One region of the Pseudoalteromonas undina genome, then DNA from elsewhere that is predicted to be linked to it. Evidence: predicted binding sites of a transcription regulator. Region 1 holds the regulator's gene; the other holds the start of a gene.
The links. The regulator MetJ, encoded in region 1, represses methionine synthesis genes. The targets are predictions, from matches to a motif close to TAGACGTCTAGACGTCTA.

Region 2: PUND_RS13080 (homoserine O-succinyltransferase) is a predicted target of MetJ. The motif match lies at 1,901-1,918, and genes of this name have one in related genera.

The regions. Positions count from the first base shown of each region.
Region 1 is NZ_AHCF03000002.1:189,992-194,211, reverse strand. Features, by position in the region: gene metL (bifunctional aspartate kinase/homoserine dehydrogenase II) at 1-191, opposite strand, end outside; gene metB (cystathionine gamma-synthase) at 241-1,488, opposite strand; gene metJ (met regulon transcriptional regulator MetJ) at 1,687-2,007, shown strand; gene PUND_RS01470 (malic enzyme-like NAD(P)-binding protein) at 2,079-3,320, opposite strand; gene rpmE (50S ribosomal protein L31) at 3,845-4,060, opposite strand.
Region 2 is NZ_AHCF03000003.1:2,044,749-2,048,968, forward strand. Features, by position in the region: gene PUND_RS13075 (homocysteine S-methyltransferase family protein) at 1-887, opposite strand, end outside; gene PUND_RS13080 (homoserine O-succinyltransferase) at 877-1,824, opposite strand; gene ettA (energy-dependent translational throttle protein EttA) at 2,050-3,723, shown strand; gene PUND_RS13090 (PilZ domain-containing protein) at 3,862-4,220, shown strand, end outside.

The sequences.
Region 1 (4,220 bases):
GCAATCGCTTGGGTATCTTGCTGTTGGAAGCTTTGCCACAATTTAACCAAGGTATCGGTGGTTTTACCGGCAGCAGATACCACCACACAATCCCCTGCTTGAGCATGAGTTAAAATAATATTTGCGACACTTTTAAAGCGATCCGCTGAGCTTAAACTCGAACCACCAAATTTATGAACCTGATTTACCATGTTAATACCAACTCGACTTCATGTTTTGTATTTTCAAAATTGGTAGGCACTACCATAACGCCGGATGCGCCGCGTTTAATTTTGCTGAACCAAATGACTCACTAGCACCATTTTTTGCAGCTAACGCGTTATCTGCTTGCCCGGGGCGAACCAAATTAAATACCCTGTCTAAATCAGCAAGTAAGTCTTTTGCATCTTCAATACCCACCGAAATACGAATAAGCGTATCACCCACCCCAGCCTCTGCACGAGCAGTCGCCTCCATGCCTGCATGGGTCATGGTTGCGGGGTGACAAATCAAACTTTCCACTCCGCCTAATGATTCCGCCAAGCTAAATTCATTTAAGCGCGTTAAAAACGCTGCAGCATCGTTTATATCGCCTTTGATATCAAAACTAACCATTGCACCAAAGCCAAACTGCTGCGCCTTAGCAAGCGTATGTTGTGGATGTGATTCAAGACCTGGATAGTAAACCTGAGCAACAAACGGGGAGTTTTCTAAATACTGTGCAATAGCGAGTGCGTTTTCTTGGTGTTGCCTCAAACGCACGTTTAACGTGCGCAAACCTCTGAGAGTTAAATAGCTATCAAATGGTGCCCCTGTAATACCAATATTATTTGCCCACCATGCCAGTTCTTCGCCAAGCTCAGCGCTAGCCGCAATAACCGCACCACCAACAACATCTGAATGACCATTGATATATTTAGTAGTGGAGTGAACCACAATATCAGCACCAAATTTAATCGGATTTTGCAAAGCCGGCGATAAAAATGTGTTATCGGCAGCAACGAGTGCACCACACTGCTTAGCAATATCGGTAACCGCTTTAATATCAGTTAATCGTAAAATTGGATTACTCGGTGTTTCAATCCAGATCAGCTTAGGCTTTATAACAAGAATATGCGATAAGCTTTCGCTTTTAGTGAAATCGACCACTTCTAGCTTTAATAAGCCGCGTTTTTCCAGTGAAGTAAATAAACGATAACTGCCCCCATAGCAATCGTGAGGGATCACTAATGTATCTTCACTATTTAATAATTGGGTTGTTAAGTGAACAGCCGCCATGCCCGTTGCGGTAATTATACCTTTAGCCCCGCCTTCAAGTTCAGTGAGCGCCTCAGCCAAAATGTCACGGTTAGGATTACCACTGCGGCCATAATCATATTGGCGCTTGGTATCAAAGTCAGCAAATGAGTAAGTGGTTGATAAATAAAGCGGTGGAACAACCGCACCATGCTGTTTATCGGCTTCTATTCCAGTACGAACAGCAATTGTTGCCTTATTTTTTTCACTCATTTTCGTCACCTTTACTATTTTGGATGTTTAGACGTCTAAAAGGTAGCGCATGCAGTTTAAGATGTCAAAACATTTAAATGTCCAGATAGCTAAATAACTAGTATTTGACTATCTTTTTTAAACCGATAGAATTTCACGCATATTTACACGCTTTGATGCTGTGTGAGCAATTTATAATCTGAGGCAACGATACATCTTATGGCTAAATGGAATGGTGAATATATTCACCCATACGCAGAACACGGGAAAAAATCCGAACAAGTAAAAAAGATCACCGTTTCGATCCCGCTAAATGTATTAAAAGTATTAACCGACGAGCGTACCCGTCGTCAAATAAACAACTTACGCCATGCAACAAATAGTGAGCTTTTATGCGAAGCGTTCTTGCATGCGTTTACAGGGCAACCGCTACCTAATGATGATGATCTACGTAAAGACAACGCAGAAAAAGTACCTGAAGAGGTGAAGAAAATAATGCAAGAAATGGGACTAGAAGTGCCTATTTTAAATGAAGACTAAATTTCTTTATCTGTGTTATAAAAAAACCTCAGCAAATGCTGAGGTTTTTTTGCGTTAATTTACACTTAAAATTACGCCATGTAATTTTCTGGCATATCAATTTGTGCCACACCCGAATCAACTGCAGCTTGAGCAACGGCTTTGGCGATACGAGGCAGTAAGCGCGGATCCATAGGTTTTGGTATAATATATTTAGCACCAAACTCTAATTTATCGATACCTGCAGCAGTCAGTACTTCAGCCGGAACTAGCTCTTTAGCAATACTGCGAATTGCCTCTACAGCAGCTATTTTCATTTCATCGTTTATTTCACTTGCGCGTACATCTAGTGCGCCGCGGAAAATAAATGGAAAACAAAGTACGTTGTTAACTTGGTTCGGATAATCAGAGCGGCCAGTCGCCATAATAAGATCGTTGCGTGCAGCATGTGCTAATTGCGGATCAATTTCAGGATCGGGGTTTGAACATGCAAATACAACTGGGCGGTCAGCCATTAACTTCAAATCATCGGCGGCTAATAAATTAGGGCCTGATACACCAACAAACACATCGGCATCTTCAATTACGTCCTGTAAAGTACGTTTATCCGTGTTGTTTGCAAATAATTGCTTATATTCATTTAAGTCATCACGACGTGTATGAATAACACCTTTACGGTCTAACATATAAATATGTTCACGCAGTGCGCCACACTTAATTAAAAGCTCCATACAGGCAACAGCTGCAGCGCCGGCACCTAAACACACGATAATCGCATCTTCAATTGCTTTACCTTGTACTTCTAGCGCATTTAGCATACCCGCAGCCGTTACAATTGCCGTACCATGTTGATCATCATGAAACACAGGAATGCTGCAACGTTCTATAAGTGCTTTTTCTATCTCAAAACATTCTGGCGCTTTAATATCTTCTAGGTTGATACCACCAAACGTGTCTGCAATATTCGCAACCGTGTTGATAAAGTCTTCGGTTGTGCGGTGCTTAACTTCTATATCAATTGAATCTAGGCCTGCAAAACGTTTAAATAATAATGCTTTGCCTTCCATTACTGGTTTTGAGGCCAGAGGGCCTAAATTACCTAAGCCTAAAATTGCGGTGCCGTTAGTAATAACCGCAACCATATTTCCTTTACCAGTATACTTATAGGCATTTGCTGGATCAGCGGCAATTTCACGAACAGGTTCTGCAACACCTGGGCTATATGCGAGCGCGAGGTCTTTAACCGTCTCAGCGGGCTTGGTCAGCTCAATACTGATTTTACCTGGAACGGGATGGGCATGGTAATGTAGTGCTTGTTCACGAAAATCTGACATAACGCGATTATATCCTGCAATTTAAGTTAAAGTGAGAGGTAGTTTTATTCTACGATACCTTTATTATTTTTAAATTCCAAGCAATATCAGGTCTATCCTGTTATATGCTAGAACTCTTAATTTTAAGTGATTTATCAGCAACTTCCCTAGATTATCCTGACATTTTTAAAATATAAATTCGTCATAAAAATGAAAATTACTGGTCGTTTTTACCCTTATTCAATATTTATGAAATACTCTTTTCAGTCTTAAATTAAAATAGTGAAATACCGAACTTTGTTTAACTTTAAATACAAATAACTTCACGTTAACTACATTTAAGTACCATATTTAAAGTGTAACAAATAAAAATATAGAGAATATTGGCAATTTTGTCTGCAAATGTTTATGCATATTCGGAATAAGAACAGGAAATAGTTATGCAAAAATAATAAATACAAAACTGTTATAAAAATGGAGGGATAAGTGAATTTTAGGCACAAAAAAAGCACCCTAAGGTGCTTTTTTTACATAGAAACAAAAAATTATTTTTTGCTGCTAAGTGCACCGAAGCGCTTGTTGAAGCGATCAACACGGCCGCCAGTGTCTAAAATCTTTTGCTTACCAGTGTAAAACGGGTGACACGCAGAACATACGTCTAAGTGAATGTCTTTACACAAAGTAGAACGAGTTTCGAATTTGTTTCCGCATGAACAAGTTGCAGAAATTACTTCGTACTTAGGGTGAATACCTTCTTTCATAGGAACCTCTAGTTAAGGCCGCATCGCTCTCCAAACCCGAAGTCTGGCACCATACGTCGTTAAAACAAATTTATTGGTCGCGAATTTTATCCAACAACCCGCACGCACACAAGCTTTAATTATTCTTTTTACTAAAAAGTCGGCAAACACCTATTGATTA
Region 2 (4,220 bases), on a different contig from region 1:
ATGTCGTCTGCTTCTAAATCGTATTCTCCAAACTCATTAGGTAAGCCCGCATTAGGGTGAACAGAGACAAAGGTTTCGCACACGCGCGATAGCTCTTCAACGTATTGGCGCAGTAAATCTGGCCCAAGAGCGCAATTTAAGCCAATTGAAAGCGGCTTAATATGGCGAATAGAGTTATAAAATGCTTCGGTGGTTTGCCCTGAAAGCGTGCGGCCTGAGGCGTCAGTGATAGTGCCTGATATCATCACTGGTAATGTACGCCCTGCTTGTTCGAACGCCTCTTCTACTGCGAATGAGGCGGCTTTTGCATTTAGGGTGTCGAATATGGTTTCGATTAAAATAATATCTACACCGCCTTCCATAAGTGCAAGGGTCGACTCCACATACGCAGTCACTAACTTATCAAAGGTGATATTACGATAGCCTGGGTCGTTTACATCCGGCGATAACGAGCAGGTTTTAGACGTTGGCCCTAAAACACCTGCTACATAGCGCTGTTTTTCTGGGGTTTTAGCGCTAAATTCATCACATACGGCGCGAGCTAACTTAGCCGACTCTAAATTAACTTCACGGCTTATGCTCGCCATATCGTAATCTTCCATCGAAATGGTGGTCGAGTTAAAGGTGTTAGTTTCGATAATATCGGCACCGGCGGCTAAAAAGCTGCGGTGTATATCAGTAATTATTTCAGGCTTGGTTAGGCTTAATAAATCGTTATTACCTTTAATAAGCACGTGCCAATCTTTAAAACGCTCACCACGGTAGTCTTGCTCTTCAAGCTTATGCGCTTGGATCATGGTTCCCATTGCACCATCTAAAATTAAAATGCGCTGTTTGAGCGCAGCGCTCAGCTCTTGATGTTTATTGTTTTGAGGATTATTCGGCATAGTTGTTAGTCCTTACGTCTTGGCTAACTAAGTTAATATCATAGGGTGTGGTTTGGTAAACGTAATAGTTTAACCAGTTTGAAAACAGTAAAAACGCGTGGCTTTGCCATGTTTTAGAGGGTTGTTTGCTGGCATCGTCATCAGGAAAATAGTTTTCGGGCTTTGGCGCATCGGGACTTTTTTGTAAATCGCGCTCATATTCGGCTTTTAAACTGTCGGCATCGTATTCGGGGTGGCCGGTAATAAACACTTGGCTGCCGGATTTATTTTTAAGTAAATACGCCCCTACTCGTTCAGAGCCCGCTAATACCACCAGCTCTTCACAGGCGTTTATTTTATTAATATCTATGTGGCCATAGCGTGAGTGGGGTACTAAAAAGGTATCGTCAAAGCCGCGGGTAAGTGCACCATGGGCAAAGTAACATTGATGGGTAAACACCCCGCAGAGTTTATTGTCTTTTAAATCGCGCTTTAAATTATAACGGTGGTATAAGGCCGCGTGGGCAGCCCAGCACGAAAACAAGGTAGAAGTTACATGTTGCTCGGCCCAATCAATAATTACTTTGAGCTCTTCCCAATACGCTACTTCTTCATACTCTAAATGTGCGAGCGGTGCACCGGTAATTAACAGTGCATCGTAGTTGTTGTTTTTTACTTCTGAGAAATAACGATAAAAAGTATCTAAGTGTTGCTCAGAGTTGCTACTACTGCGGTGCGTATCAAGGCGCAATAGCTCAACATTTACTTGCAGCGGAGAGTTAGCCAACAAGCGAATAAACTGTACTTCGGTTTCTACTTTATTAGGCATAAGATTAAGAATAGCTAAACGCATAGGGCGTATTTCTTGGGTTTTTGCACGCGTTTTTGGCATTACAAACACGTTTTCATGACGTAAACGTGCAATAGCTGGCAATTCGTCTTCTACTGTAATTGGCATTCTTAAAGCTCCTGCTCATAAAAACCGAGAGTTAATACGCTCTCATTATGAACAGAATGCCAAAAATATCAACCTCTAGATGTATAGATGTCTAAATGAAATTTATTCACGCGGTTTGTATAAATTGAATATGTACTTTAAAACAGTGCCATTCGTTGACTGTTTCACCTGTGAGCCACTACAATACAGCATTGAAATTTTTATTATTATTTGAAGGCTTCTTCCATGGTTTTACCTGATAAGTTTATATTCTCGATGAGTCGAGTATCTAAGGTTGTGCCACCAAAACGCACTATCTTAAAAGATATTTCGTTGCATTTTTTCCCAGGCGCAAAAATTGGTGTGCTAGGTTTAAATGGTTCTGGTAAATCATCACTACTTCGCATTATGGCGGGTGTTGATGAAGAGTTTGAAGGTGAAGCTCGCCCTCAACCAGGCACTAAAATTGGTTACTTACCGCAAGAGCCTGTTTTAGACGAAAGCAAAACAGTTCGTGAAATTGTTGAAGAAGCTGTAGGTGAAGTAAAACATGCCCTTAACCGCCTTGACGAAGTGTATAACGAATACGCAATGGAAGGTGCTGACTTTGACGCACTGGCTAAAGAGCAAGGTGAATTAGAAGCGGTTATTCAAGCCCACGATGGTCATAATATCGATAACGTATTAGAGCGTGCTGCCGATGCACTTCGTTTACCTGAGTGGGATGCTAAAATTGAGCACCTATCGGGTGGTGAGCGCCGTCGTGTTGCTATTTGTCGTTTGTTACTTGAAAAACCAGACATGCTGATTCTCGATGAACCAACTAACCACTTAGATGCTGAGTCGGTTGCCTGGTTAGAGCGCTTCTTACATGACTACGAAGGCACTGTTGTGGCAGTAACGCATGACCGTTACTTCCTTGATAATGTAGCAGGTTGGATTTTAGAGCTTGACCGTGGTGAAGGTATTCCGTGGGAAGGTAACTACTCGTCTTGGCTTGAGCAAAAAGATGCCCGCTTACAACAAGAGCAAAAATCTGAAAAAGCACGTCAAAAGTCGATTGCACAGGAACTTGAATGGGTGCGTTCAAACCCTAAAGGTCGTCAAGCTAAGTCAAAAGCACGTATGGCGCAGTTTAGCGAGCTACAACAATCTGATTACCAAAAACGTAACGAAACCAACGAATTGTTTATTCCACCTGGCCCACGTTTAGGTGACCAAGTATTAGAAGTAAACAACTTACGTAAAAGCTTTGGCGACCGCGTTTTAATTGATGACTTAAGCTTTAGCATGCCTAAGGGCGCTATTGTGGGTATTATTGGTGCCAATGGTGCAGGTAAATCAACGCTATTTAAAATGTTAAGCGGTGAAGAGCAGCCAGATAGCGGTAATATCAGCATTGGTGAAACAGTAGAACTGGCAACTGTTGATCAGTTCCGTGGCAACATGGACGAAAGCAAAACGGTATTCCAAGAAATCTCTGACGGCCAAGATGTACTAAAAATTGGTAACTTTGAGTTCCCAAGCCGTGCTTACGTTAGCCGTTTTAACTTTAAGGGTAACGATCAGCAAAAGTTTGTTAAAGACTTATCTGGCGGTGAGCGCAACCGTTTACACCTAGCTAAACTGTTAAAAGCAGGCGGCAACGTGGTGCTTCTGGATGAGCCAACTAATGACTTGGACGTTGAAACATTACGTGCTCTTGAGAATGCTATTTTAGAATTCCCAGGTTGTGTAATGTGTATCTCGCATGACCGTTGGTTCCTTGACCGTATTGCTACACACATTTTAGATTACCGCGACGAAGGCCAAATTAACTTCTTTGATGGTAACTATACTGAATACGAAGAGTGGCTTAAAAAGACTCTTGGCGCAGAAGCTGCACAGCCTAAGCGCATAAAGTATAAAAAAATTGGCTAACAGCCACAGTGAATAAGTTAAAAGCCCTGCATTTAATTCGGGGCTTTTTTTATGCGAGCTATTTTTATCTTTAAGCAAATTGGCGTGTTGGGCATTACCAGCTATGCTTATTATAAATAACAGCTTTATAAGATTATTATGCAAAACCGTCGGCAATTTTCTCGTATTATGTTCTCTACAGCAGCGCAACTAGTTATGGCTAGCAGCCAGTATGAATGTACCCTACTAGATATTTCTTTACATGGTGCGCTTATTACTAAAAGCGATGCATTTACTGGGAACAAAAATGACGAGGCAGTACTGCGCTTTACTTTGCCACAAAGCGATATTGAAATAAAAATGCCGGTGGTTATTCGTCATATAGAAGAAAACCATATTGGTCTTAAATGCCATAGTATTGATATAGACAGTATCACGCATTTAAAGCGCTTAGTTGAGCTAAACCTTGCTGATGAAACATTATTACACCGCGAGCTTGAAACGCTTATTCACCAAAC